2 regions of the Clostridium sp. JNZ J1-5 genome follow, and region 2 is predicted to be linked to the other one. Evidence: a T-box and tRNA genes for the amino acid it is inferred to sense, from the RefSeq annotation. Region 2 holds a T-box; the other holds one or more tRNA genes.
The links. The T-box of region 2 lies ahead of leuS (leucine--tRNA ligase). A T-box ahead of a tRNA ligase gene usually reads a tRNA of that ligase, here a tRNA-Leu.
Positions count from the first base shown of each region.

Region 1: it encodes a tRNA-Leu, which carries the amino acid that the T-box ahead of leuS (leucine--tRNA ligase) is inferred to sense. The anticodon was not compared.

Region 1 covers NZ_CM132773.1:1,756,167-1,771,924, reverse strand. The annotation lists gene ACWW38_RS08570 (putative polysaccharide biosynthesis protein) at 1-27, shown strand, start outside; gene yabN (bifunctional methyltransferase/pyrophosphohydrolase YabN) at 54-1,499, shown strand; gene ACWW38_RS08560 (HU family DNA-binding protein) at 1,601-1,876, shown strand; gene ACWW38_RS08555 (RNA-binding S4 domain-containing protein) at 1,941-2,213, shown strand; gene yabP (sporulation protein YabP) at 2,303-2,593, shown strand; gene yabQ (spore cortex biosynthesis protein YabQ) at 2,601-2,996, shown strand; gene ACWW38_RS08540 (FtsB family cell division protein) at 3,074-3,346, shown strand; gene ACWW38_RS08535 (S1 domain-containing RNA-binding protein) at 3,400-3,804, shown strand; tRNA gene ACWW38_RS08530 (tRNA-Leu) at 4,018-4,106, shown strand; tRNA gene ACWW38_RS08525 (tRNA-Met) at 4,110-4,185, shown strand; tRNA gene ACWW38_RS08520 (tRNA-Met) at 4,196-4,272, shown strand; tRNA gene ACWW38_RS08515 (tRNA-Leu) at 4,317-4,405, shown strand; tRNA gene ACWW38_RS08510 (tRNA-Met) at 4,410-4,485, shown strand; tRNA gene ACWW38_RS08505 (tRNA-Met) at 4,504-4,580, shown strand; gene spoIIE (stage II sporulation protein E) at 4,816-7,212, shown strand; gene tilS (tRNA lysidine(34) synthetase TilS) at 7,411-8,805, shown strand; gene hpt (hypoxanthine phosphoribosyltransferase) at 8,810-9,349, shown strand; gene ftsH (ATP-dependent zinc metalloprotease FtsH) at 9,429-11,306, shown strand; gene ACWW38_RS08480 (thioesterase family protein) at 11,458-11,844, shown strand; gene ACWW38_RS08475 (formate--tetrahydrofolate ligase) at 11,916-13,586, shown strand; gene ACWW38_RS08470 (type III pantothenate kinase) at 13,712-14,491, shown strand; gene dusB (tRNA dihydrouridine synthase DusB) at 14,499-15,467, shown strand; gene ACWW38_RS08460 (hypothetical protein) at 15,544-15,758, shown strand, end outside.
Region 2 covers NZ_CM132773.1:1,194,143-1,209,900, reverse strand. The annotation lists gene ACWW38_RS05785 (DUF2225 domain-containing protein) at 1-68, opposite strand, end outside; gene ACWW38_RS05780 (GTP pyrophosphokinase) at 241-1,029, shown strand; gene leuS (leucine--tRNA ligase) at 1,758-4,196, opposite strand; T-box leader at 4,384-4,583, opposite strand; gene ACWW38_RS05770 (rhodanese-like domain-containing protein) at 4,639-5,040, opposite strand; gene rpsA (30S ribosomal protein S1) at 5,352-6,503, shown strand; tRNA gene ACWW38_RS05760 (tRNA-Gln) at 6,623-6,697, opposite strand; gene ACWW38_RS05755 (hypothetical protein) at 6,765-7,283, opposite strand; gene ACWW38_RS05750 (J domain-containing protein) at 7,297-7,896, opposite strand; gene ACWW38_RS05745 (DUF5685 family protein) at 7,880-8,764, opposite strand; gene ACWW38_RS05740 (class IV adenylate cyclase) at 8,764-9,312, opposite strand; gene ACWW38_RS05735 (GerMN domain-containing protein) at 9,437-10,498, opposite strand; gene ACWW38_RS05730 (nucleoid-associated protein) at 10,798-11,835, shown strand; gene fba (class II fructose-1,6-bisphosphate aldolase) at 11,891-12,817, opposite strand; gene ACWW38_RS05720 (DUF4363 family protein) at 12,992-13,372, opposite strand; gene ACWW38_RS05715 (YetF domain-containing protein) at 13,402-14,079, opposite strand; gene ACWW38_RS05710 (nucleoside kinase) at 14,273-15,758, shown strand, end outside.

The DNA of each region.
Region 1 (15,758 bases), 560 kb from region 2:
TTAGCGAGAAGAAGAAGTAGAAGATAATTTAGAATTGCAAAAGGAGAATAGATATGATTAGGATTGTAGGATTAGGACCTGGAAGTAAAGAAGCAATTACTATGGGAACTTTTAATTTATTAAAAGATAGTGATAATGTTTTCTTTAGAACAGAAATTCATCCTAACGTAGAATACTTAAGAGAAGCCGGAGTTAAGTTTAAAACATATGATAATAGTTATGAAACTTTAAATAATTTTGATGATGTTTATGAAGCAATAGCTAAAGATTTAGTTAATAAGCATAAAGAACTGGGAGATTTGGTCTACGCAGTACCTGGGCATCCTCTTATAGCAGAAAAGTCTGTAAATATTTTAATTAATTTATGTGAAAAAGAAAACATTGATATAGATATATTTCCTGCTATAAGTTTTGTTGATGCTATGATGGAAAGTCTGAGAATAGATCCAATAAACGGTGTAAAGATTATAGATGCTTTTGACATTAATAATCAAATTTTAGATAAAAGGCTAGGCACTATTGTAACTCAAGTATATAATAAGTTTATAGCTTCCGAAGTAAAATTAAGGTTATTGGAATATTTTAATGATGATATGGAAATATACTTTATAAGGGCAGCTGGAGTTAAAGAGTTAGAAAGTATCAGAAAAATACATCTATATGAATTAGACAGACAGGAAGACATTGATCATTTAACATCCATATATATTCCTAAAGCTTTAGAAGCTGCAAAGGACTTTCACGATTTACTTGACATAATGGAGGTTTTACGTGGAGATGATGGATGCCCTTGGGATAGAGAACAAAGCCATGAATCCTTAAAAAAGTATCTGATTGAAGAATGTTATGAGGTTATAGAAGCAATAGATGAACAAGATGAAGATAAGATAATAGAAGAGTTAGGAGATGTATTACTTCAGGTTGTTTTCCATGCTCAGATAGGAAAAGAAGAAGGTTATTTTGATATTTCAGATATAATTAAAGGAATATGTACTAAACTTATAGAAAGACATCCTCATGTTTTTGGAAAAGTCAAAGTTGGTAGTTCTGATGAAGTTCTAGTAAATTGGGATGAAATAAAGAGAAAAGAAAAAGCATTAGAAACTTATACTGATGAATTAAAACATGTAGCTAGAAGTTTACCATCACTAATGAGAGCTGAAAAAATACAAAAAAAAGCTGCTAAAGTTGGATTCGATTGGAATGATGCGAAACCAGCTCTAGATAAAATAATTGAAGAATGTAATGAAGTAAAACAGGTATATAAATCCCAAAACAAGGAAAAAATACTAGAAGAGGTAGGAGATTTAATATTTAGTACAATAAATGTATCAAGATTGCTTGACATTGACCCCGAAGTTGCATTAAATTATACTATAGATAAATTTATAAACAGATTTAGCTACATAGAACAAAATAGTATAAAGTTAGGTAAGAAACTTACCGATATGTCTCTAGAAGAGATGAATAAATTTTGGGAGATGTCAAAACAACAATAAGTTAGTTTTAATTAAAAGTTCACATAAAAAAGAGGATTTTTAATTTTAATGAAGAATTAAATTCTATACTATTTATTGATTAAATTAAGGAGGTAACAAAAGTGAATAAAGCAGAATTAATTACAAGTATGGCAGAAAAAAGCCAATTAACTAAAAAGGATGCAGAGCTAGCTTTAAAAGCATTTATAGAAAGTGTTGAAGAAGCTCTAAGCAAAGGTGAAAAGGTTCAATTAGTTGGATTTGGAACTTTTGAAACACGTGAAAGAGCAGAAAGAAAAGGAAGAAACCCAAGAACTAAAGAAGAAATAACTATACCAGCATCAACTGTTCCAGTATTCAAAGCTGGTAAAGAATTCAAAGATACTGTAAATAAGTAATAATTTAAATAAAAAACCTGGGTGTGAATCTAGGTTTTTTATTTTTATCAATAAGGAGGTAGCTATGAGACTAGATAAATATCTTAAAGTATCAAGAATAATAAAAAGAAGAACTATTGCTAAGGAAGCATGTGAAAGCGGTAGAGTTGTAATAAATGGGAAAGTGGCAAAGCCAAGCACAGAAGTCAATGAAAATGATATAATAGAAGTTAAATTTGCTAAAGGATCATTAAAAGCAAAAATTGTTAATATATCTCATCATGTTACAAAATCGGATGCTAAACTTATGTATGAAATAATTTTTGATGAATCAGAAGAGGCTCAGAAAGAAGAATAATACATTGCTTTTTAAATCACACTTCGCCTAAAGTAGCATATTAGCTATCGTGGTAGCATATATATAGTTACAAAAAGGGAGGGGTGTTCATGGAATTAAAAAGAGAAGGTAACGAAAACAAAAAAAGCAACCTGACTCTTGAAAATAGAAATAAGTTAGTTCTATCTGGAGTAGTTGAAGTTATATGTTTCGATGATAAAACAATAGTCCTCGATACTACCTTAGGCACTTTGACAATAAAAGGACAAGACTTAAAAATGCAAAAGTTAGACGTACAAAACGGTGACGTTGTGATTGTAGGACGTATCAATTCCTGTATATATACAACTATGGAAAGTAAAAAAGATAAAGAAAGTATCATAGCTAAGCTATTTAGGTAAATATTTTATGATAATATCATTAGAGAATCAATTTAACTTAATTTTGCATAGTATATTAGCAGGGATAATTACGGGGATACTATTTGATATATATAGGCTTATTAGAGGATTTGAAAATCCGGATAGAGTATTGACATTCATTGAAGATATACTATTTTGGATTTTTGCAGGATTATCAGTTTTTATTTTTTTAATTTATAGTACTTATGTTTATGTAGGAGTATATTTGTATTTATATATTGCTTTAGGATTATATATTTACCTAAAGCTGCTAAGTAAACACTTTTTAAAGGCTCAGTATAGAAGTATAAAATTTATAACATCATTTCTAAGAGTAACCAGAAATATATTTTTATATCCATTTCAACTGATACTTTATAAGATTATAGATAAAAATAAGTAAAAACTCCTTGAATAAAATCTAAAACGAAACTAAAATATAAATATAAGCTAAAATAAAAGTTTTAGAGGTAAAGATATATGAAAAAGAAATCTAAGGTTAAAGGTATAGCTATTACTTTTATACTATTATATGTTTGCTACATATTAGTGAGTCAACAAATAACTATAAAAAGTAAAAAGGCTCAATTAGGTGAATATAAATCTGAGCTTCAGAAAGTAACAAAAGAGAACAGGCAATTGATAGATGAAAAAAATATGTCTGAGACCAGTAGGTATGTGGAAAAATTGGCTCGTGAAAGGCTAGGCTTTATAAAACAAGGTGAAAGCGTAGTAGTAGAGAAAAAGAATTAAATATTGCTTATTTATAATTTAATATAAACATATCAAGGAGGAATTTTATTAACATGGCCTTAAAGTTAGGGAGTATCTTAGAAGGTACAGTAGTCAACATAACTAAGTTTGGAGCATTTATAGAAGTGGAGGGGAAAACAGGGCTAGTACACATATCCGAAGTAGCAGACTCATACGTTAAAGACATAAGAGAGCATTTAAAAGAGCAGGATAAAGTAAAAGTAAAAGTTATATCTGTAGATGATAATGGAAGATTAAGTTTATCTATAAAGCAAGCTATGGTAAATAAAAAATCATCAAAACCTGCTGAAATCGATTGGACAAAGGAAAAGGCTAAAGCATCTACTACTAATTTTGAAGATGCAATTTCTAAGTTCCTAAAGGATAGTGAAGAAAGATTCCAAGATTTGAAGAAGCATCAAAATGTAAAAGGAAATAAATATTCTAAAAAAGGATGATTAAGAATATTAAATAAAGGGCTATTTATAGTCCTTTTTATTTTTGGTAACTAAACAAATTCAAGTATATCAAGGGTATACATAAGCAAATTGAAGTTTGAAATAAATTTTAAAAAATTAGTTGACAATCCTACAGCATTAATATATAATAGTCTATGTCGCTGAGAGATGCGGCAACAAGCAAATATAGCAAAGTATTTAATTATTAAATGCGCCGGAGTGGCGAAATCGGCAGACGCACAGGACTTAAAATCCTGCGGAGCTAACACTCCGTACCGGTTCAAGTCCGGTCTCCGGCACCATATCGCGGGGTGGAGCAGTTGGTAGCTCGTCGGGCTCATAACCCGAAGGTCGTAGGTTCAAGTCCTGCCCCCGCAACCATTTAAATTATGGCGGAATAGCTCAGCTGGCTAGAGCATTCGGTTCATACCCGAAGTGTCGTAGGTTCAAGTCCTATTTCCGCTACCATTAAAAATTAATATTTATACAATTCATTGAAAAATGGATTGTACGCCGGAGTGGCGAAATCGGCAGACGCACAGGACTTAAAATCCTGCGGGGCTAACACTCCGTACCGGTTCAAGTCCGGTCTCCGGCACCAATATCGCGGGGTGGAGCAGTTGGTAGCTCGTCGGGCTCATAACCCGAAGGTCGCAGGTTCAAGTCCTGTCCCCGCAACCATTTATTTTTTGACTATATGGCGGAATAGCTCAGCTGGCTAGAGCATTCGGTTCATACCCGAAGTGTCGTAGGTTCAAGTCCTATTTCCGCTACCAAATAAAATCCATGAAGTTATACTTCATGGATTTTTTATTTTTTTATTTTCGATACAAATTAAAATGAGTAGTTTGAGATAATGAAGTAGAAAAAAATCGGTGTCAGTAAAATTTTGAACAAATTCTAGGATATATGTCTTACGAAAAAGCAAAGCTTGTCTTACTAAATGACATTTATTTCCATAGACCTCTGATATAATTTTATTTAGTTATTACTGAATCGGAGGTGTTATAAATGCAATATGGGGCAGAAATATTTCCTTATGAAAGAGCTAAAAAATCTAAAATAGATAAAAATGATAAAGGGCGGATAGAGTATATATGGATATTTAGAAATCTAACTTATTTTGTGATATCTATATTAATTAGCAGGGTGCTGCTATTGAATATGGATAATACTACCGCGCCTTTTGGCATAGCATTTTTGATAGTAATGTCTTTTCATAAAGATGAGTACATAATCCCTGCGTCGGGAGGATGCTTTATAGGATACATATCTTTATATAATAAAGTTAGTAATCTACCTGAATATTTAATTGCTATAAGTACTGTAACTGCTCTAAGTTATCTATTAAATAAAAGTTCAAAGAAGTTTGTTATGTCCATTATGTTTAGTGTAGTTTTTTTTGAGTTGCTAATGTGTGAGTTCCTTATAAGAAGTTTAACATTTAAAGTTGCTTTTTTAACTGCTTTTCTTCAAATGATATGTATTTTACCATTATATTTTATTCTAGAGCGTTCTATATTATGCCTAAATGAATTTAAAACAAAGCATTTATTTACAAGTGAAGAGATAATAAGTGTATCTATATTAATATCACTAATTTTATCAGGAACTTGGGGAATAAGTATAAATGGAGTTTCGTTAAGAAATATATTTGCTCTAATGTTTATACTAATATTGAGTTACATAAATGGGAGTACTGTAGGTGCCGCAAGTGGTATAGCAATTGGTACTATAATTGGTATATCATCGAGTAATATACTTATATTTATAAGTGTATATGGCTTATGTGGATTAATTGCAGGGATTTTTAAAGATAGTGGAAAGCTACTAAGTGGTTTTTCTTATTTCATTACTTTTTTAATATTAAAGCTATATTCAAATATAAGTATAGAATTCAAGTTAATAGAAATAATTATTGCTGTAGTGGTATTTTTTATAATTCCTAATAAGATATATGACAAGTTAAATTTAGAACTGGACTGGGAGAGAAAACAAGAATACTTAAATAGAGATTACGTGGATAAGATTAAAGACATGTTGTTAAAAAGGTTAGGAAGTTTTTCTCACGTGCTATACAATATATCCGGAACCCTTAGTGACCTTGCAGACAATGATAAGTTAGTAATGAAAAATAAAAGTGCTGCTCTTATTGAAAATTTGGCGGATAGAGTATGCAGTGGCTGTAATATGAACTCAATGTGTTGGAAAAGAGAAGCATATTACACCTATACAGCTTTTGGAGAATTGATACAAAGTTATGAAGAGGGGAAAAAGAACAAAATGCCTCATGAGATAGAAAGAAAATGCATAAAGAGAACTTTGCTTTTAAAGAATACTGAGGAAATAGTAAATAATTATATAATTAATGAAATGTGGAGAAAAAGACTAAGTGAAGGAAGAGAGACCTTAGCTGGACAAATAGATAATATGGCAAATTCTTTAAAGGAGGTTATGGAAGAATTCAATGCCGATATAAAGTTAAGCAGTGGTGCGGAAAAGAAAATTAGAAAAATATTAGAAAAAAAGAACTTAAAATACGAAGACATATTTTGTTTTCAAGATAAAAATGAAAGGTTAGTAGTTAAGTTATCACTTGATTCTTGTGGTGGATCACAACTTTGCGTTAAAACAATACTTCCATTAATAAATGAAGCTGTTGAAAAAAATATGTGTATAAGTGATGAAGGCTGTGTAATTAATCCTAATACAAGCATTTGTACTGTGACCTTTGAGGAAACTCCTAAGTTCTATGTAGCTTCATATGTAGGGAGACAGTGCAAAAACGGAGAAAAATATAATGGGGATAGCTACAGCTTTGGCAAAGTTAATGATGGAAGTTACATGTGTATAATAAGTGATGGTATGGGATCTGGACCTAGGGCTAGCAAAGAAAGTAAAGCTGCAGTAGAATTAATAGAAAAGTTTACTAATGCTGGACTAAGCAAGTCAACAGCTATAAGCACAGTTAACTCTATAATGTCATTAAAATTTTCTGAAGATGAAAAGTTTTCCACTCTTGATTTAAGTAGTTTAGACTTATATACTGGTGAAATAAGCTTCATGAAAGTAGGTGCAGTAGCTAGTTTTATAAAGTCAGGCAATAAGGTTGAAGTAATAAACTCTAAGAGTTTGCCAATAGGAGTTTTGGATAAAGTTGACGTTGATGTAATAAATAAAAAATTAAAAAATGGAGATATAATAATAATGCTAAGTGATGGAGTATTAGATTATAATAGTAATAACGCTGGAAAGACAGACTGGATTGTAAGTTATCTTAAGGAAACTAAGATTAGTAATCCTAAGGAATTAGTAGATGGAATAATTGAAAAGGCTAAAGAATTAAGTGGAGGGAAGACAAAGGATGACATGACAGCTATAGTTTCCAAGGTATATAACCTTTATTGATGAATTACATTAAATTTTTAGCCTATATTGATTTTAAACTAAATGTTATTTATAGCATTTAGTTTAAGCTGCTTTTAGGACATATAAGCTATGTTTAAAAGTTTGTTGATATAGGTAGATTAATATCAACATCTTTGGAAATATAGCTTATATTTATGTTATAATGAATGAATATAGAAATATGTGGGAGTGTTTAACTTGATAGATAAAGTGCTAAATACAATAAAAACAAATGATATGTTTAAAGCAGGAGATAAAGTAATTGTGGCAGTTTCTGGAGGCCCAGATTCTATATGCCTTTTACATGTGCTCTATTCATTAAGAGAATCTCTAGGTATTACTCTTGTAGTAGCCCATGTAAATCATTGTTTAAGAGGAGAAGAAGCAGATAAAGATGAGGAGTATGTAAAGGAATTTTGTAAGGTTAGAGATATTAAATGTTTTATTAAGAGAGAAGATGTACATAGAATATCAAAAGAGCGAGGTATATCCTGTGAGATGGCAGGCCGTGACGTAAGGTATAACTTTTTTTCAGAGCTTTTAGAAAATGTTAAGGGTCAAAAAATTGCTATTGCTCATAATGCTAATGATCAAGCAGAAACTGTGCTTATGAGAATTATGAGAGGTACAGGTATGGAAGGAATTATCGGTATAAGAGCAGTTAGAGATAATATTTTTGTAAGACCTATAATTAATATTACTAGAAAAGAAATAGAACGTTATTGTGAAGAAAATAAGTTGCAGCCAAGAATAGATAAAACAAATCTAGAAAATATTTATGCAAGAAATAAAGTTAGACTAGAATTAATACCTTATATTGAAAATAACTTTAATCCTGATATAATTGAAGCGCTAAATAGACTATCTCAAACAATAAAAGTTGATAATGAATATATAAATGAAATAGCTCTGCAAACCTACAGAGAATACTGTAAAAGAGACAAAAATAAGGTTATAATTAATAGTGAAGCTTTTTCTCAGCATGAGGCTATACTAACTAGAATTATAAGAGAAGCGTTAAAAGCTGTTAAAGGAAGCTTATATAATTTAGACAAAAATCATATTTATGATATTATCAATATACAGAAAGGTGCTACTGGAAAAGAAATAATGCTGCCTAGAAGCCTTGCAGCTTTAAACAACTATGGTGATATTGAATTGTATGTTTCCAATGAGAAGGACGTTAAAGATAAAAGCAAATCCGAATACATATTAAAAATTAATAATGATAATAATTTAATTGATAATAGACTAATTGTACATATAAGTATAATAAATGTTAAAGAAAAGTCTGATTTTAACAGTAAAGATAATCTAGTTAAATTCTTTGATTATGATAAAATAAATGGAGAGATAAAGTTAAGATATAGAAAAAATGGTGATAAGTTTGTTCCTTTTGGAATGAGTGGAAGTAAGAAGTTGAAAGATCTATTTATTGATTTAAAAATTCCAAAGGATAAAAGAGATGATATACCTCTTATCTTGTTTGGAGAAGAGATTGCGTGGATTGTTGGCTACAGAATAAGTGATAAGTTTAAAGTGGATAAAAACACTAAAAATATATTGCAAATTAAAATCGAAAGAGAGGAATAATATAATGAAAAATGATATTGAAAAAGTATTATTAAGTGAAGAACAAATAAAAGAGAAAATAGTGGAAATGGGAAAGAAAATTAGTGAAGATTATAAGGGGAAAGATCTTATTTTAATTGGTGTACTTAAAGGCTCAGTTCCTTTTATGGCAGATTTGATGAAAAGAATAGATATACCTTGTAACATGGATTTTATGGCAGTTTCTAGCTATGGCAATTCTACAGAAACTACAGGAGTAGTTAGAATACTTAAAGACTTAGATTTTGAAATTGAAAATAAGGATGTACTTATAATAGAAGATATAATAGATTCTGGTACTACTTTAAAGTATCTTAGAAAATATTTAAGATCAAAAAATCCAAATAGTGTTGAGATAGCTTGTCTTTTAAACAAACCTGAAAGAAGAGAAGTAGAAATAGATGTAAAATACTTAGGATTTGACGTACCTAATTATTTTTTAGTAGGTTATGGATTAGATTATGCAGAAAAGTATAGAAACCTACCTTATGTAGGAATACTAAAAGAGAGTGTTTACAAAAAATAAATAATTACTATTATTGTAAAGGAAAAATTGATATGATAGAATCAATTATAAAACTACTAGAAAGATGGGGGGCTTTGATGTGAAAAAAGTTTCAAGTGCAACAGCTTGGATAATAGTATTAATTGTCGTAATACTAGCAGCATTAGCTTTAGTAGAAACAAATAGAAATGCTGGAGTTATATCATATGATCAATTTAAGAAATACTGGGTAGAAAACAATATATCTAGAATACAAGTAAAACAAGATAGAAGAACTGTTATAGGAGAACTTAAAGACAAGAATAAAACTCAATTTGAGGCTGTAGTTCCAGAAGGATTATTGATTGAAGACTTATTTGTTAAAAATCCTAATCCATCAGTAGATGTTAGATTTGAGCCTCCAACTTCTATACCTGTATGGGTAAATTGGTTGCCTACTATAGTTCTGATACTTATGTTGGTTGGTTTTTGGTTTATGTTTATGCAGCAATCACAAGGTGGTGGCGGCAGTAGGGGAGTTATGAACTTTGGAAAGAGCAAAGCAAAGCTAGCAAACCCCGATAAACAAAAGGTTACTTTCAAAGAAGTAGCTGGTGCAGATGAAGAAAAAGGAGAGTTAGAGGAAATAGTAGATTTCCTAAAGAATCCTAGAAGATATTTAGAAATGGGTGCTAGAATTCCTAAAGGAATACTACTTGTTGGACCTCCAGGAACAGGTAAAACATTACTTGCAAAAGCAGTTGCAGGAGAAGCAGGAGTTCCATTCTTTAGTATTTCAGGTTCAGACTTTGTTGAAATGTTTGTTGGTGTTGGTGCGTCTAGAGTAAGAGACCTATTTGAACAGGCTAAGAAGAATGCTCCATGTATAATATTTATAGATGAAATAGATGCAGTAGGAAGACAAAGAGGCGCTGGTTTAGGTGGCGGACATGATGAAAGAGAGCAAACTTTAAATCAGTTACTAGTTGAGATGGATGGTTTTGGAGTTAATGAAGGAATAATTTTAGTTGCTGCAACAAATAGACCAGACATATTAGATAGAGCTCTTTTAAGACCAGGCAGATTTGATAGACAGATATTAGTTGGTTCTCCGGATGTAAAGGGAAGAGAGGAAATATTAAAAGTTCATGTTAAAAACAAACCTCTTTCTGATGAAGTTAATCTTAAGGTTTTAGCTAAGAGAACTCCAGGATTTGTAGGAGCTGATCTTGAAAACTTAATGAACGAAGCGGCACTTCTTGCTGTTAGAAATAATAAAAAGCAAATTGGTATGGAAGAACTTGAAGAAGCTGTAACAAGAGTTATAGCAGGGCCAGAGAAGAAGAGCAGAGTTATCGATGAAGAAGATAGAAGACTTACAGCGTACCATGAAGCAGGTCACGCTATAGTAATGAAGTTTTCACCTAATGCAGATCCTGTACATGAAATTAGTATAATTCCAAGAGGTATGGCTGGAGGATATACAATGCACCTTCCAGAAAAAGATGCATCTTATACTTCTAAATCAAAATTAAAAGATGAAATGGTAGGTCTTTTAGGTGGAAGAGTAGCAGAGCAATTGATTTTAGGAGATATAAGCACAGGTGCTTCTAATGACATACAAAGAGTTTCTACAATTGCTAGAAAAATGATTATGGAATACGGTATGAGTGAAAAGTTAGGAACTATAACTTTTGGAAGCGGTCATGATGAAGTTTTCTTAGGAAGAGATATTGCTAAGGCTAAAAACTATAGTGAAGAAGTTGCTTTTGAAATAGATCAAGAAGTAAAAGCATTAGTAGACGAAGCTTATAAAAAAGCAGAAAAGATATTAACTGATAATATAGATAAACTTCACGCTGTAGCTAAATCACTACTAGAAAAAGAGAAAATTGGAGCTGATGAATTTAAGGCTATAGTAGAGGGGAAACCTTTAGAAATTGATGAATCTGAAGAAGTAACAGAAGAAGTGGATTTAAGTAAAAAAGAAGAGATATAATATAAAAAAGTATAGAGTTATGATAAAACTCTATACTTTTTATATTTTTTTAATTATAATTAATTGTATTAGGGTAGAATTATAGTAATTGTGATGTTTTATGTCAAATATAGCGTAAAACTAAATATTAATAATTTGAAGAGGTGATTACATGGAATTTAATGTACAAGAAGGAACTAAAGGTTTTATGGAAATTGTTGTAGCTGAAGAAAACTCAGCTAAAAAAATAGGATCTGGATTAGCAGATGTATATGCTACACCAGCTATGGTTGGATTAATGGAAAACACAGCACAATCAAGTATTAAAGGTGATTTACCAGAAGGATACTCTACAGTTGGAATCGAAATAAACGTAAAACATATGAAAGCAACTCCTATAGGAATGAAGGTTAGATGTGAATCTGTTCTTAAAAAAGTTGAAGGAAAAAAGTTACTTTTCGAAATAGAAGCTTTCGATGAAGTTGCTAAAATAGGAGAAGCTACTCACTGGAGATACATAATAAATGAAAGTGATTTTATAAGCAAAATTCAAAAGTAGTAATGATGACAGGAAGATATTTTCCGTAAGGAGGTATATTCCTGTTAATTTTTATAAAGGGGTGTTATTAAATGAAAAGTGATATTGAAATTGCACAAAATGCTGAAATGAAGAAAATAGTTGAGATTGCTGATAAGTTGGGGCTTAGTGAAGATGATATAGAACTTTACGGAAAGTATAAATGTAAAATATCTTTAGATGTACTTAAAAGTAGAGCAGATAAAAAAGATGGGAAACTAATATTAGTAACAGCAATTAACCCTACGCCAGCAGGAGAAGGAAAGTCTACAGTTACAGTTGGATTAGGGCAGGCATTGTGCAAACTCAATAAAAATGCTGTAATAGCATTAAGAGAGCCATCTCTTGGACCTGTATTTGGAGTAAAAGGTGGGGCAGCAGGAGGAGGATACGCTCAGGTTGTTCCTATGGAAGATATAAACTTACATTTTACTGGAGATATGCATGCTATAACAGCAGCAAACAATTTATTATCAGCAGCTATAGATAACCATATACATCAAGGAAATATCCTTAAAATTGATTCGAGAAGAATAGTATTCAAAAGAGTTATGGATATGAATGATAGAGCATTACGTCATATAGTAGTTGGAATGGGTGGAAAAATCAATGGATTTTTAAGAGAAGATAATTTTATGATTACTGTTGCATCAGAAATTATGGCCATTTTATGTTTAGCGAATGACTTAATGGACCTTAAAGAAAGAATGGGAAATATACTTGTTGGATATAATCTTGATGGAGGCCCAGTATATTGTAAGGATTTAGGAGTAGAAGGGGCTATGGCATTATTGATGAAAGATGCTATTAAACCTAATCTAGTTCAGACCTTAGAAAATACTCCAGCTATAATACATGGAGGACCTTTTGCAAATATAGCTCATGGGTGTAATAGTATATTAGCTACCAAAATGGCTCTAAAGCTTGGAGATTATGCGATTACAGAAGCTGGATTTGGAGGAGACTTAGGGGCAGAAAAGTTTTTGGATATAAAATGTAGATATGGTGGTTTAAATCCTGACTGCATAGTTGTAGTTGCTACTATAAGAGCATTAAAGCATCATGGAGGAGCAGCAAAAGATCAATTAACAAACCCAGATGTTGATAAGCTTGCTAAAGGAATAGGAAATCTTGAAAAGCAAATAGAAAACATGAAAAAGTATGGAGTTCCTGTAGTAGTTGCTATAAATAAGTTTGTAACTGACAGTGAGGATGAGATACAATATATAGAAAAATTCTGCAAAGAACTAGGAGTTCAAGTGGCACTAACAGAAGTGTGGGAAAAAGGCGGAGCTGGTGGACTTGAATTGGCAGAAAAAGTTTTAGTTGTATTAGAAAATGAAAAAAGTAAATTCAAATGCTTATATAGCACAGAACTTACAATAAAAGAAAAAATGAATATTATTGCAAGAGAAATATATGGAGCTAATGGAGTAGCTTATGATAATGGAGCGGAAAAGCAAATAGCTGATATAGAAAAACTTGGATTAGATAAGCTGCCTATATGTGTGGCAAAAACCCAATATTCCTTATCAGATAACCCAGTTCTTTTAGGAAAGCCAAGTGGTTTTGAGATAAATGTAAGAGAAGTGAGAGTTTCTAATGGAGCAGGATTTATTGTTGTATTAACAGGAGATGTAATGACTATGCCAGGACTTCCTAAAGTTCCAGCAGCTAATAAGATGGATATATTAGAAGACGGTACAATAGTAGGTCTTTTCTAAATTAAGTTTTACTTGACAAATTATCACTAGTTGTTAAAATTAAAGTGTTATAAGTATACCATGTTATTTGACTATAAAGAGCAGTGTGATACTGCTCTTATAATTTTATTAAGGAGTGTATTATAGTGATATTTGTTTTAGATGCAGGAAACACAAATATTGTATTAGGTATTTTTAAAGAAAAAGAACTTATCCTAGAATGCAGAATAGGTACTGATGCTAAAAGAACATCTGATGAATATGGAATTCAAGTATTAGAATTATTCAAACATAATAATATAGATCCTAAGGATATAGAAGGGGTAATAATATCTTCAGTAGTTCCAAATATCATGTATTCTATAGAGCATATGATAAGAAAATATTTTAAAATAAACCCAATAGTCGTAGGGCCAGGGGTAAAGACTGGAATAAATATTAAATATGATAATCCTAAGTCTGTTGGTGCAGATAGAATAGTTAATGCAGTAGCAGCACATGAAATATATAAAAGACCTTTAGTACTAATAGATTTTGGTACAGCAACAACCTTCTGTGCGGTAACTAAAAAAGGAGATTATTTGGGAGGATCAATTTGCCCAGGAATAAAGATTTCAGCTGATGCACTATTTGAAAAAGCAGCAAAACTACCAAGAATAGAACTTATAAAGCCTTCTCATGTAATATGTAAGAATACTGTTTCGAGTATGCAAGCAGGTATAGTTTACGGATATATTGGGCAAGTAGATTATATAGTCTCTAAGATAAAGGAAGAGATGGTGCAATTAGGAGAAGAAGAACCTTATGTTATAGCAACTGGAGGATTAGCAGGACTAATTTACCAAGAATCTACAACTATTGATGAAGTTAGTCCATTTTTAACTTTGGAAGGTCTTAGAACTATATACGAAAAAAATAAAGAGTAGGTATTTTATGAAAATAGGAAATCTAGAATTTAAAAACAATGTGTTTTTAGCTCCTATGGCTGGAGTAACTGATATTGCATTTAGAGGGTTATGCAAAGAAATGGGATGTGGACTTGTATATACAGAAATGGTAAGTGCTAAAGCACTTTACTATGATAGCAAAAACACAAAAGAACTACTTAGGTTAAGTGAAGAAGAGAAGCCCGTGGCAGTTCAGATATTTGGAAATGATCCTGCGATTATGGCAAAGGCTTGTGAGAGCTTTAATATAAATAATGATATATGTTTAGTGGACATTAATATGGGGTGTCCTGCTCCTAAAATAGTTAGAAATGGTGAAGGGTCTGCTCTTATGAAAAGTCCTAAACTGGCAGCTGAAATAGTAAAAGAGATGAAGAAAGTATCTAAAAAGCCTGTAACCGTAAAGTTTAGAAAAGGATTTGATGAAATACATATAAATGCTGTAGATTTTGCAAAGGAAATGGAACAGGCAGGAGCAGATGCTATAACTTTGCATGGAAGAACAAGGGCTCAAATGTATGAAGGAAAAGCAGACTGGGATATAATTAAAAAAGTAAAAGAAAGTGTATCCATACCAGTTATAGGGAATGGTGACGTTTTTTCTGCAGAAAATGCTTTGCAGTTAGCTCAATCTACAAATTGTGATGGGATAATGGTTGCTAGGGGATCAATGGGTAATCCTTGGATCTTCAAACAGATAAATCAGATTTTGAATAATGAAACAGTTACTTTCCCAAGTAATGAAGCAAAGATAGATATGTGTATTAGGCACTTAAAGCTTGCAATTCATTATTATGGAGAAGATAGAGCTGTAAGAGAGATGAGAAAGCATATTAGCTGGTATATAAAGGGAATGAAGAATTGTACTGATATTAAGAATAAAATTAATGTAGAAAGAAGTAGTGACAATGTGTTGAAAATATTAAGTGAATATAAAGATGAATTGTCACAATAATATATAGAGAACCTCTGTAATTTATTATGTAAAAAAGGAATAGACTACTATATAAGTAATAAATGAGAGGCAGTCCATGAACAAAGTTATTTATGTTGATTCTGTATTAAGAAAGGCATATAAAGATGATGGTATTTGGGGAAAGATAAAGGATAAGTTATTTACAAGATTTGAAGGAAAAAGCTTTATAGAGGAGCTTGATACAACAATATATAAAGTAAGACTTTCTCCTAATTTTAATGAAAATGCATTTAAAAGAAATATATATAATATAAATAAAAAAATTGGAAA
Region 2 (15,758 bases):
TCATATAACTCTAGTTCACTTACATTTTCAAATCCTAGGTCATCTAACCCAGAAAAAATGTCCTTCATATTTTACCACCACCTAAGTAATCAAAAAAGTTCATTCTAAAAAGATTATATCAAAAAAATTCATAAAAAGCATAGATTTTGTCAAAATAATAATTTATATATACAATAGTTATGTATAATAATATATAATGATTTTAGAATAATATTAAGATTAGTGTAAAGGATGAATTATATGGCAGTAAGAGAATGGAAAAAATTCCTAATACCATATGAACAAGCGGTAGAGGAATTAAAGGTTAAATTTAAGAGTATTAGAAGAGAATATAGAAGAAAAAATGAAAACTCGCCTATTGAATTCGTAACAGGTAGAGTTAAAGAGCTATCAAGTATATTAGAAAAAGCGAATAAGTTCAGCATACCCCTTGAAAGGATAGAATATGAGTTAGAAGACATAGCTGGTATAAGGGTTATGTGTCAATTTGTAGATGACATATATAGAGTTGTAGATCTAATTCGAAAGAGAAAAGATATGCAGATAATGTATGAGAAAGACTACATAACAGATGTTAAGGTAAGTGGTTATAGAAGTTATCATATAATTGTAAAATATCCTGTAAATATGGCTGATGGTGTACAAGAGATTTTAGCTGAGTTCCAAATAAGAACTTTAGCTATGAACTTTTGGGCTACAGTAGAGCACTCACTGAACTATAAATATAAACATCAAATACCAGAAGGCATAAAAGGAAAGCTAAAAAGTGCAGCTGATGCAGCATTTAAATTAGATCAAGATATGCTAGAAATTAAAGATGAAATTATGGATGCTCAAAAATTATTTGAAGTAAAATCCAGCTTAGTTTCTGATATAATGAATAATATTTTTACTCTACTATCAATAGGAAGAATTACAGAAGCAGATAATTATCGTATTCAGCTAAATAAGCTTGTGTCCGAAGGGGAAACTATAGAATTAACCAAGCTACTAGAAGCTACAGAGAGAAGTTTGAAAATGTACAAATAATAGATAAGATGCAGTAAAATGGCGGCATGTAAGATTACTAGGCTAACGCATATATGCTAGCCAGTAATCTTACATGCCTTAATTAGTTGCAATTAAAAAGCACTATAGTAAATATTATGATGACTTCAAAAAGCAAAATGATAATTTTGCCTGGCGTAGCCACACTGTAAAGTTACTAAGTGAATATTATTGAGTACAACTTAAAGAATTACTATAAATAAATGCGATAGCATGTTGATGTTTTCGAAAATAATCTATAAACAAAGCATCCTATGAAATAATTTATCTTTTATTCAATGACTAGCAAGTTCTTTTAACCTGCTATAACTTCAATAGGCTTCGCCTAAAACCTTGGCACCATCATCGGGTTAAAGCGTCTTGCGCTTTTCTAATGAGTTAATTAATCTGATGACTACCATCCGTAACACTATCACTTCTAAAGTGAGAGATAACGGTTGCTACGTCTCGAGATAAGGACTTCTAAGCTCAACTGGAGGAAAAACTCCATCTGAAGGCAAGAATCCTCTTTATATAATACTTACACTGGTCATTAAATTAACTATAGTCTAAATAGTTATAGTTGTTAATATATGCTTTGTATAAGTAATAGTGGCCTTAATTTACTCAATTTAAGGTGCTAAAAGTAAGAGGGTGTATAATTCATTAAGAGAACTTCTTAATGTAGCGAAGATTCTCTGTTGAATTATACACCCTCGGTTTTTAGCACATTATTTTGCTACTATATTTACAAGTCTTCCTTTAACTACTATTACTTTCATGATGTTTTTGCCTTCTAAAGCATCTACTATAGTTTCATTGCCAAGAGCAGCTTCTTTAATTTCATCATCAGTAAGGTTAGTAGGAATGTTCATTCTAGCTCTTATTTTTCCGCTAATTTGAATAGCTATTTCTACTTCGTCTTTTATTAAAGCCTTAGGATCAAATGTTGGCCAAGTTGCATTAAATACTGAAAACTCTTTTCCTAAAAGTTCCCATTGTTCTTCAGCAAAGTGAGGAGCAAATGGAGATAAAAGTTTTATATAATCTGCCAATGTCTCTTCTAGGAATTTAGAATTTTTAGCATCTTCATTTAAGTATTTTGATAATGCATTTGTAAATTCCATAATTCTTGCAATAGCAGTATTAAATTGGAACTTTTCAGTATCTTCAGTAACATGTTGTATAGCATAATGTCTAGCGTAATTTAATTCTTTTTCAGCTTTTTCTATGACTGTCTTATTATTTTTATCATCTTTTAATGCGTTTATTGCATCTTCTAGAAGTCTTTCAACTCTATCTACAAATCTTCCAATAGATTTTATTCCGTCATCAGACCAAGCACCGCCTTCAGAATATGCAAATCCAAACATTAGATACATTCTAAATACATCAGCACCAAATTCTTTAATGTAATCATCTGGAGATATAGTATTTCCTTTTGATTTACTCATTTTAAGCCCATCTGGTCCTAATATTAATCCTTGGTGAGTAAGAGAAGTAAATGGCTCGTCAAAATTCAAATATCCCATATCTCTAAGAGCTTTATTTATGAATCTTGCATAAAGAAGATGCATACATGCATGTTCTGGTCCACCTACATATTTGTCAACTGGAAGCATAGCATTAACTTTATCTGTATCAAATGCTATTTTATCATTTTTATTATCTACATATCTTAAATAATACCAAGAAGAACATACAAAAGTATCTAATGTGTCAGATTCACGAACCGCATGACCTCCACATTTAGGACAAGTTGTATTTAAGAATTTAGCATTCTTTGAAAGTGGAGATTTTCCATCTGGAGTAAATTCAATATCATAAGGAAGTTCAACTGGTAATTGCTCTTCAGGTACAGCTACAGTTCCGCATTTTTCACAGTAAACTACTGGAATAGGAGCACCCCAATATCTTTGTCTTGAAACAAGCCAATCACGAAGTCTATAATTAACTTTCCAACTTCCAACCTTCTTCTCTTCTAGTTTTTTAACAATAGCTTCTTTTGCTTCTTCTCCAACTAGACCGTCAAATTCTCCGCTGTTAACTAGAGCACCATACTCAGTGTATGGAAGAGAATCTCCACCTTGGATAACTCTAATTATTGGAAGGTCATATTTTGAAGCAAAAGCAAAGTCACGTTCATCATGTCCAGGAACAGCCATTACGCAGCCAGTTCCATAAGTTGCAAGAACGTAATCTGCGACCCAAATAGGAACTCTTTTTCCGTTTATAGGATTTATAGCATAAGCTCCAGTAAATACTCCTGTTTTTTCTCTTGTAATAGATTGTCTTTCTATATCTGATTGTTTTTGAGCTTGAATTTTATAATCTTCTACAGCAGCTTTGCAACTTTCAGTTGTAATTTGGTCTACAAAAGGACTTTCAGGTGCAAGTACAACATAAGTAACTCCGTTTAGTGTATCTACTCTTGTAGTAAATACATCAAATTTGATATCTGAGTTTTCTACGCTAAATGTTACTTCAGCACCCTTTGATTTTCCTATCCAGTGTTTTTGCATTGCTTTGGTTTTTTCAGGCCAGTCTAATCCATCTAATTTATCTAATAATTCTTCAGCGTAGTCAGTTATTTTCAAGAACCATTGAGTTAATTCTTTTTTCTCAACTTCAGAATCACATCTTTCACAATGTCCTTCAAGAACTTGTTCATTAGCTAAAACTGTATTACAGCTAGGGCACCAGTTTACAGGAGCATTTTTTCTGTATGCAAGCCCTTTTTCATATAATTTTAAAAATACCCATTGTGTCCATTTATAATAATCAGGAAGACAAGTTATAACTTCATGATCCCAGTTAAACATAGCTCCCATAGCTCTTAACTGTTCCTTCATATTATCTATATTTTTCATTGTAGAATCCTTAGGGTGAATACCTGTCTTTATAGCATAGTTTTCTGCAGGAAGTCCAAAAGCATCAAAGCCCATAGGTTGGAATACATTATATCCCTGCATTTTTTTAAATCTTGCCCATGAATCTGTAGGCCCGTAGTTAAACCAGTGACCTGCATGTAATTTTGCACCAGAAGGGTATGAGAACATTTCAAGTACATACAATTTTTCACCAGGTGCATTTTCATTAAAGTTGTGAAGACCAGATTCTTCCCATTTATTCTGCCATTTTTTATCTACAGATGTTCCGTAGTTTCCCATTTGAAGTTACCTCCTCAATAGTTTTTCTTAGGACGTAGCCGCTCTTTACTCCTACTTTTAAGAAAAGCAGAAAGTCCAAATCCCCGATTTGGTGAGAATCGCTTTCGTAGAGTAAGATGGGAGTATTAGAGCGGGTAGTCATCGGATAAATTTTGTGTTAAAATAAAAAAACTTTCGTCTCTAAAATATAAGAGACGAAAGATAATATTCCGCGGTACCACTCTTTGTTAAGCATTACGCTTCACTCATAAATATAACGGTTACACCGTATCTGATTTTGCCAGATAAGCTCAAAGGCAAGTTCACATTATATCAATACTGTCTCTCATCAACCGACAGCTTTCTGAAATTGAATCTAATATTACTACTCCTTATCAACGCAGTATTTTATTTAACTCTTTGATTTTTAATTATAGTTTAAATAGGAAATACTGTCAAGTAGCTATTTTTGGAGAGAATAGGTCCAACCGTTAATGCTTCCCATACTAGATATATCTGTATATCCTAAATCTTCTAGAGTTTTTGCTGCTCTATCAGAAACTTCTTGTGTATTAGCATATACTATAATTTTAGTAGGATGAGCTATATTGTATGATTTAACTTCATTAGATAGATTATATAGAGGCATGTTAACGCTTGTAGGTATTCTACCATTTGAGTAGTCTTCAGGACTTCTTACATCTATTATGATCATAAGTGTTGATACAGAAAGATAATCTCTTAAATCATGGGCAGTTATTTTTTTATAGGCTTTTGCAGTACTAGCAAGCATAAAGTTGAAAATAAATATTGAGCATATAATTATGTAAAGACTTCTTTTTAACATTGATTTATTTTTGTGCATTTTACTCACCACAACTCCTTAAATTATTTTAATTGAAAATTATCTTAAATGGATGTAGATACATATATCCATTTAGAAATTTTTTATAAGTACTTGATAACTATGGTTTTAAATGTTGATTATTACTAGATAGTTTGGCTTAGAGCAAATTAGTTTATACAAATTTTATAAGTATTTTTCCGCATTTATCATTGCTTTATATTTTGATATACTATAGTAGAATGAATTTTTAAAATTTTATAATTAAATACTATAAAGAGTAAACTAAATTTAATTTAATAAAGTAAGGGGAGGTTTTTATGACAATGGAAATGCCAGAAGAAATTTCAATGAAGGATATGATGGAACAAATTGAAAGCTCTATGAAACCTATTCATAATGGTGACATTATAAAGGGAGAAGTCATTTCTGTATCTGATAGTGAGGTATTAGTTAATATAGGATACATATCAGATGGTATTATAAAGAAAGAAGAAATTTCAAAAGAAGAAGTTGACTTAAAGGAAATTTTTAAACCGGGAGATAGTGTTGACGTATATGTAGTGAAGGTAAATGATAGTGAAGGAAATGTAGTATTATCTAAGAGTAAAGCAGATGAAGTGAAAATTTGGAATGAGCTTCAAGAAAGCTTTGAAAAAGGGACTAAGCTTAAAGTGAAAGTTAGTGAAGTTGTAAAAGGCGGTGTTGTTTGCTATATAAATGGGGTAAGAGCATTTATACCAGCTTCACATATTTCTAATTCTTTTGTGAAAGACTTAGGTAAATTTGTTGGAAGTGAGCTATTGGTTAAAGTAATTGAATTTAATATAGAAAAGAAAAAGGTTGTATTATCTAGAAAAGTAGTTGAAATAGAAGAGTTAGAAGAGAAAAAATTAAAAGTTTGGTCTAATCTTAAAAAAGGAGAAAAGGTAACTGGTATCGTAAGCAGACTTGCTAAGTTTGGCGCTTTTGTTGATCTAGGAGGAGTTGATGGACTAATCCACAATTCAGATTTATCATGGAAAAGAGTTAATCATCCTTCAGAAGTTGTAAAAGAAGGAGATAAAGTAGAGGTATATATATTAAATTTTGATAAAGAAAGTGGAAGAATTTCATTAGGATTAAAAGATGTAGAGAAAGATCCTTGGAATAATGTAAGCGCTAAATATAAGGTTAATGATATTCTAACAGGAAAAGTTGTAAGACTTGCTGATTTTGGAGCATTTGTAGAACTTGAACCAGGAGTAGAAGGATTAGTTCATATAACCCAAATTACAGATGAAAATATAGCAAAGCCTTCTCAAGTTTTAAATGTAGGAGATAATGTAAAAATTAAAATTTTAGAATTAAATGAAGAAAAGAAGAAACTATCATTAAGCATTAAAGAGGCTGACAATAAAACTGCAGAAGAAATAGAAAAATATAGTGACACTGACGAAGGAAATTATGTTTTTGCAGACCTATTAAAGAACATGAAATTCTAAATTTGAATAAATGGCTAATCTCTAGTCTATAGTTACTAATGGAAATAAGCAAGTTAAGCGATTAGTAATTAATGATTAAAAAAGAACGTTATGCATAAAATGCATAACGTTCTTTTACTTGGCTACCCAAGCAGGATTCGAACCTGCGAATCCCTGAGTCAGAGTCAGGTGCCTTACCGCTTGGCGATTGGGCATTATTTTATAATGGTGACAACAATTAATTATACCATTTTAAATAAAGAAGTCAAGTAGGTAAAGCATTTACTTGGAAAAACGATGCAGTAAATTGTTATTAAAATATGTTACAAATAGAGTAAGTACATAATCATATACTATAAATCCTATTTGTAATAATGTTATAACAAAATATATAGAAATTTTGATTTTTGAAAAATCAATTATACCTACAAATAGTTTCTCATATAATTGAAATAATATTACAGCTACAGAATTGAAAAATAAAAGTTTAATAAAAATTTCTAGAGAAAGTATTCTAATCTTTTCAATATAGTATTTTACGAATCCATATATACCGAAAAATACTATGTATAAAACGGCTATTCCTTTTGAGCTAACTAAAAAGAAGCTAAGTAAAGATGTAGAAATAAATACTAGTATACTAGTATTTATACCAATTGTAATAATAGAACTTATTATTATAAAAGTTGACAGCACTAATAATGCCAATCTATTTGTAGGCATTATTGAACTTAAATAAATAAATAAAATACTTAAAGCAGTAAATAGTGCTCCTTTAGTAATGTTATTAGTTTTAGACATATTCCCATCTCCTTTAACAGCAGGAAATTAAATCTCCTCCACAGCACTCGCACATGGAATCAAGACACCAAAGTTTAAAACATAAGTCGCAAAAATCACTGTCATTACTATATCTTCTATTATATGATTGTCTAAAAGAATTATTTCTATTGTTAAGAGTATTTAATGTATTTGCATATTCTTTATTATATGGATCTAATCTGCAGGCAATATTTATATAATTATATGCTGCATCAATCCATCCCTTGTTTAGACTAATTACTCCCATTAAAAAATTCCATTCCGCATTATTGTTTTTTATATTAGTTAATTGCTGTTCAGCATAAGCAAAATTGCCACGTTGTATATTTATTCTTATAGTATTAAAATCAGCTTCTTCTGAATCGTAATAATTATCTGAAGAACTAGCATAACCTTGAGTTTGATATGAATTTTTAGTAAGGTGTTCATATGCTTCGTTTAATTCTCTCATTTTATCTTCAGCAAGTTCTTTTAAAGGATTGTCGCCATATTGATCAGGATGATATTTTCTTGCAAGTTTTCTGTAGGCTTGTTTAATTTCTTCTTCAGAAGCTCCTTCTTTTATTTCAAGCACTTCATAAGGATTTCTCATTTTTAAAATCTCTCCTTTTAAATACTAAATTTGCTTTATCTAACAGTCCATATTGTAAAATATTATCTATCAAATCATAATTTTTTACAATGGGAAGTCTTTTAAAGTATTCGTAACATTCTCTGGAACAGTTTGTTAGAATAAAATCAATTCTATGTTCTATTGTAGATTTAAATTTATTATAATCAAGTTTATCAGTATTTAGAGTTACATTGATGGCATTAAATTTATTTTTACACATATCCTTTTCTAGATCATCATATGCATCTAAAATATATATCCATTTGCCGAGATTGTAACCTAGCCAATATAGATCTAATTTATATTGAGGGTCTTTTATATAAGAAGATATAATAAAACCAGTCAAATCGGCAAAAGGGTGAGATAATCTATCTAGGCTGTCTATAGAATAGCAGTATTTTTCAAAAGTGGAAAGTTCCATAAGTCTTTTCTCTATGTATTTCATGATGTTGTTTTGTTCATCATCTAAGGCTTTTAAGTATTTATTTAAAAATGAAGACAATATTTTAGATTTTATAGAACTATCATCTTGAAAGTCATCTAACAACTTGTAATAAGTTAGACATACATTGCAGAAAGCTGCATAATTTAATGATTGATTATCTACAATTATTATCTTTTGTTTAGTAGGGTGAGCTATGCAGTTGCTTTTTATATAGCTAGCTTTATGGTCTTCCAATGAATCTAGAAGTATCGCTAAAAATGTCATATCATAGTTAAGAGTAAATCTTGGTAAATTTCCAAAATTTCTTTTTATAGATATGCATAATCCGCAATAATATGATTTGAATTTTTCAAAGTCTTTAATTTTTAGCTCCATTTTATAGGGAGCAACATATCCAAACATTATAATCCCTTTAACTCTTTCTTATTTTCTACTATCTCGTAAATGGTCTTCGCAGTAGTGTCTTCTAGGGTATATCCAAGAAGAGAAACTACTTCTTTTAATTCTTCTTCATAGTATGTCTCAATTTCTATATAGGGGAAGGGACAGAAGCTCTTTTCATTAATATCAATTTCTATAAGAGTATGTTTATATCTATAGCTTTCTCTATATTTTTTTATTGATTGAACTAAATCTAGTCCTAAGGATTTAAAAATATTTTCACCTTCTACAGGGTTATCAATTTCTATCTCATTTTCACTCATTATCTTATATTTGTCTTGACTTAACAATTTTTTAGTTGTCATATAGTAGCGCATACTACATTTAAGTTGATCTTCTACAATTCTTATTCGAGCATAGCCTCTATCATTTAGAAGTCTTCTATCTGGAAAATCATAAATATTATTTATTTGATTTTCTTGTTTTACTTTTTCTGCGTTAATTGCTATTAACTTATTTCTAATGTTATCTACGTCGATATCTATTATTCTAGTTTCTATTTCTTTCAATGATTTTCACCTCTTATTTTCCCGCTTATAGGAAATTATATCATAAGGATAAGTGGAGTAAAAGATAAATAGAAATAAGACCATAAACATAAAGGAGCTGAATTTATAGTCTTATTATTATATATTATTTTAATTCAACAGAGCTTTTAGAATCAACAGTAAATGATTCTCCATGATCTAAAGCTATGTGTCCCGAAGTGTAGGGAGAGTCATTTACAGTAATATAGACTTTATTTACATTGTAGTAATTTCCTAAAGTACTTGTAATACTATTTATTACAGATAATTCTACTGAGCTTCCTAAATTCATCTCATCTATAAATTCATTAGAAAAATCTATGTAGGCTTTATTTTCTGATGGGTTCAAATATAATTTATTTATTTTAGTGTTTTTACTTATAAGAGGAGTTAAATTATCTTTTGGTGGATTTGCAAAGTATTTTTGAAATATATTTTTAATTTCATCGTTAGTTTTTATTGGTGTTTTGATATTAGTAAAAACTAATCTCATATCATTTGAAAGTATTTCAGGGTAAAATAATTTTATATTTTGAACTAAGTATGCATTTGAATCTATTTTTTCAAGAGAACTTGATATTTCGAAATTATCAAGGAAGAATACAGATTTTATTAATCCTATATTTAATGCATAGTAGTCTTTAGTTTTATAATCGGCACTTTCTGTAGTTACTTCTAAAGCTTTATAAGTACCATAGGGCGTAGCAACATTTGCAGCGGTATTGGTTATTGTCCTCCTTGCACCATTAGGTATAGGCCAAGTGTTTCCAAGAATTAAAGGTTCTTTCATCAATACTTCCTTATCAAAAGAAGTATTATTTAAAAGAGATAAATTATCTTTATAAAAAAATTCTTCTCTAGATTTTAAAACTGATAGCTCACCATTTTTATTTTCAATTATTCTTCCAATTGTAGTACCTGGATTAACCATTCTGATTTGAGCTGTGTCACCTTTTATAAAATCAAAATAAATATCTTGGGAGGCATACTCACTTCCGTTACCTAAATAGCTCATTTTTATATTTTCTCTAAAAGGATAGTAATCGCTTATAGTATATCTACTTAGTTCTTTAGAAGGGGGAGGGTTTTTTACAGGCGTTTTAGAAGGGCTACAGGAAGATAGTAATATAGTAATTGGTAAAATAAAAAGCATAATATATTTCCTCAAAACATTCACCTCCATATTTATTTTTAGCATTAATTTATTTTTTATTATGTTAAACTTAATTAAGTATTAAACAAGATTTATTGATATATCTAATGTTAATTAAACATATTTACAAATCTATCATTAGTAAATATAAATTAGAATAACATTTATTTTAAACAAAAAATCCTTTAGAATAAATATGCTATAATAGTAAGTATGCTTTAATTAGTTCCCTAAATTTTCAAAATGATTTTTATTAAAGTTAATAATCAAAGAAGTCTTAATTTAGGAAAGTTTTAAGTTTAAGGAGGATTACTATGGAATATATAAATGATATTACTATAAATGAAGCAGTGATACATATTTTAGATAATAATTCTGATGACCCGATTTTGAATGAATATACTTTAGATTTAAATGAAGAGATCTACGGATTTATATATAAGCATGTACAAAAATGTCTTAAGGATGAAGAATTAAAATATGCAGTTTTCAATAAAGAAAGAAATATAGTTAAGGATTTATCACAAGAATTTTTAAATGGAGAAAATAATTTACTTGAAATATCCAAGGAATTAGCAAGACAAATGTTTATATTGATGAGATCTAAAGGAAGTATAGCATCTTGTGATCTCCTTTTAATATCTATATCTACGGAATATGGTCCACTACTTGGTATAATAAAAATGGATTATACGAAAAATTATGTTCATACAGTTGAATTTATTGATAATAAAATAGGAATAAATATAACTCCACAATATACTGGACTTCCTGCTAGTGGTCAAAGGGTTCAAAAATGCGCTTTCATAAAGCCTATAAGAGAAGATAATTCTTTTGATTTAATGGTTATAGATAAGCAGACTAAGAACAGCAATAGTGAAGAATATGGCTCTAACTACTTTATAAGTAATTACTTAGGGTGCACTGTTGTAGATAACGAAAGAGATATGACAAAAAGTTTTGTAAACTCTGCAGAGAAGTGGACTAGAACAAATTTAAAGGAGAATGCAGAAGCCCAAGAGAGCGTAAGAAGTGCAATAAAGAAAAAGCTGAGAGAAGAAGAGGAAATAGACGTAAAAGAAGTAGCAGAGGAGCTATTTGGAAATGAGACAGTTGTTAAAGAAGATTTTGTAAACTATATTACAGAAGAAAGCGGATTTGATAAAGTAGCTGTAGATAAGGAATGGATAGAAAAGAAATTCAAGAGAATAAGGCTTAAAGTAGACAAGGATATTGATCTATACATAAATGAAGATGCTTATAATGATAACAGTAGATTTGAGATAATTAGAAACGGTGATGGAACTATTAACATGACAATAAAACATGTATCAAGTTATGTGGAAAAGTAGAAGCAGATAAAATAATAGGATATTAGATGGAATCTAATATCCTATTATTTTTATATTATAGTTTGTTAGCAGAACCTAATACTTGAGTTATTTTATTTTCAACTAATGTTCTTATTAAATCTTTTCCAGGTCCTAAGTATTTTCTTGGATCAAATTCAGATGGTTTTTCTCCAAAAACTTTTCTTATTCCAGCTGTCATAGCAAGTCTTAAGTCAGTATCCATATTTATTTTACATACTGCCATTGAAGATGCTTTTCTAAGCATATCAGCAGGTACACCTTTAGCCTTAGAAGGTATTTGTCCGCCATATTGATTGCAAGTTGCAACTAACTCAGCATCAACAGAGGATGCTCCGTGAAGAACTATTGGAAAACCAGGTAATTTTCTTTGAATTTCTTCTAATATATCAAATCTTAGTTTAGCTTCTCCTTCAAATTTGAAAGCGCCATGGCTAGTTCCTATAGCTATTGCAAGAGAATCACAACCTGTTCTATTAACAAAGTCTACTGCTTGATCTGGGTCAGTATATATGTGAACATCACTCTTAACATCATCTTCAACACCAGCAAGAACACCAAGTTCAGCTTCTACAACTACTCCATGAGCGTGAGCATAATCAACTATTTCTTTTGTTTTAGCTACATTTTCTTCATAGTCAAAGTGAGATCCATCAAACATAACAGAAGTGAATCCGTTTTCTATGCATAATTTAACTGTTTCTAAATCTGGACCGTGGTCTAAGTGTAAGGCAACATCTATTCCAGTATCTTCAACAGCAGCTTCTACCATAGCTCTTAAGTATTTAGGACCAGCATAATTTAATGCTCCTTTAGAAACTTGAAGTATAACAGGAGATTTCTGAGCTTTAGCAGCTTCCATTACGCCTTGTAAAATTTCCATGTTATTAATATTAAAAGCACCAATAGCATATTGTCCTTCGTATGCTTTTTTAAACATTTCCTTAGTAGTTACTAACGCCATATTAATTCCACCTTCCAAAATAATATATTATGTAGGACTATATTTGCCCACAGGAAATATTGTTTTTTCATTTTATATTATACCTTAATATAAACATATTTACTATACTACCTCTGTATAATATGACTGCTATAAAAAATTATACCTGTTATTAAAAATTATACTTAAAAATCACTAAAAAACATTTGCTAAAGTTACTTTTTCTACATCTAAAATTTCCTCAATAAGAAATTTTATTTCATGAATTAATGCAAGGGATTCTGATTTATCCTTATATTTAATGTATTGTGTTAATTTTAGAAGCTCACTATTTATAGAATCAACATGTGTGTGGTTTATAAATACAGAAACTGTTTCTGAATCTTTATCCCATTCTTTTATAAATTCCATAGAAGCCTTATATGCTTCATCCCAAGACTCTTTAGAGATAACATCTTCCATATAGTTAACTTTTTTGGTATAATGATCAATCCTTTTATTAAGATAATTTATAGAAAAAATCATAGAAATAATTAAGACAAAGAATATTACAAGTGAAGCTATTAAATTTTTCATTTTATTACAGCCTCCATCTTCCTATGCAATTATTTTTCATCTTTACTTTGACAATAAAAATTTCCCATTGAATCTAATATGGCTATAAAAACCTTATCTGTAGATTTTATATTATTGGCACGTAATTGAAGATTAAGCCAATTTAAATCTTTATTAGCCAGCTTTAAGTTTTGCTTATTTATTTTGCCATCTAAAATTAATGTTATGGGAAGTTTTTCCTCGTCAGATACTATCTGTAAATCTTCTCTGGTTACAGGAGTAGCTGCACTTTTAGGGATTATTGATAATTGCCCGCTAGTTTCTAGTATTGCATACTCTATATCTGAGATATTATAGTATCCATTTAATCTTAATTCTTCTATCAAATCGTTAAAACTTAGTCTTTGATTACGCAATTCTTTTATGTCAATTTTACCTTTTCTAATTATTATGCTTGGAATTCCTGTTATAATGGCACTAGCTTTTTCGCTTTTCAGTTCTAATATAGTTATTATAGATTGAAGTATAAGTAAGGTAATTATAGGAATTATGCCATGTATTAGAGGAATTCTAAGATCCTGCATAGGAAGAGATGCTAATTCCGATATCATTATGGCAATAACTAATTCAAAAGGCTCAAGCTCTCCTATTTGTCTTTTACCCATTAAACGCATTGTTAAAACTACCACGATATATAGGATAACTGTCCGGATCATCACTATAAACATTAATATATTCCCCTTTCAAGTACTTAGTTTTATCAAAAATCAGAAAATTATAAGTGGAATAAGACACTTTTATATAACCATAGGATATAATGATAATATGACTAATTTTGTCTTAATAAATTATAATAATAGATGAGATGTTAAAGATTATAACTAAGACGTGAATTGAGTATTGTTCACTGGGAGGATTGCTATGGATAAATTAAATGTGACTTTAGAAAATGGTGAAAAATTACTTGTAGATAGAGAAACGACTTTATATCAAATAATAAAAGATAATAGGTTAAAAAATTATAGCAATTGTGTTTTAGGAAAATTTAATGGAGAGTTATGTGAACTTAATTATAAGGTAAAGGAAGATGGGAAATTTGAACCAATAAATCCTTCGGAAAAAGTTTCAATAAATGCTTATATAAGAACTCTTAAGTTCGTTTTAATAAAAGCGGTGCAAGATCTGTATCCTAAAGCAGTAGTTTCTATAGAACATTCTTTGAGTAAAGGCCTCTTTGGAGAAATATACAAGGAAACACCTCTTAATAATGATGATATATCAAAAATAAAAGAGAGAATGCAGCAAATAATTGATAAAGATATAATAATTAAGAAAATATCTATTAGTAAAAACGAAGCTATAAATATATTTAAAGAATATAACATGGAGGATAAAGTGAAAATTCTTAACCATGTAAATTCTGATACTGTAAAACTTTATGAATTAGATGGCATATATGATTATTTTTATGGTTCTATGGCATATTCTACAGGTATTTTAAAGACATTTGATTTAATATATTATTCTCAAGGCTTTATCTTAAGGACTCCTACTGAAGAGAATCCTTACAAGTTACCAGAATTTATAGAACATAAAAAGTTGGCTAAGATATTTTATGAAGCTGAACAGTGGGCGAAGATTCTAAATATATCTAATGTAGGTTCATTAAATGATAAGGTTGTAAGTGGTGAAATAGTTGACATGATAAGGATTGCAGAAGCTCTTCATGAAAAGAAAGCTGCATATATAGCGGATATGATAGAAAGTAAAAAAAGTGTAAAAATAATTTTGATTGCAGGTCCATCTTCTTCAGGAAAAACCACTTTTACAAGAAGACTTGCTATACAATTAAAAGTTAACGGATTGATGCCAGTATCAATTTCACTAGATGATTATTTTGTAGATAGAGAAAAAACTCCAAAAGATGAAAATGGTGAATATGATTTTGAGTCTATTTATGCTTTAGATTTAGAACTATTCAATAATAATTTAAGCCAGCTTTTAGAAGGAAGGGAAGTTGTGGTACCTCAATTTGATTTTTTAACAGGCAGTAGAAAATGGCATGAAAAACCATTAATACTTCCAGATAACGGTGTGATTTTAATAGAAGGTATTCATGGACTAAATGAAATTTTAACATCCTCAATACCAAAAGAAAATAAATTTAAGGTTTATATAAGTGCTTTAACACAGCTAAATTTGGACAATCACAATAGAATAGCTACAACGGATGTTAGAATGGTGAGAAGAATTGTTAGAGATTATCTATCTAGAGGCTACAGTGCAGAAGAAACATTAAAAATGTGGCCGTCAATAAGAAGAGGAGAGGAAAAAAACATATTCGTTTTTCAAGAAGAAGCGGATGTTATGTTTAACTCCAGCTTAATATATGAGCTTTGTATACTTA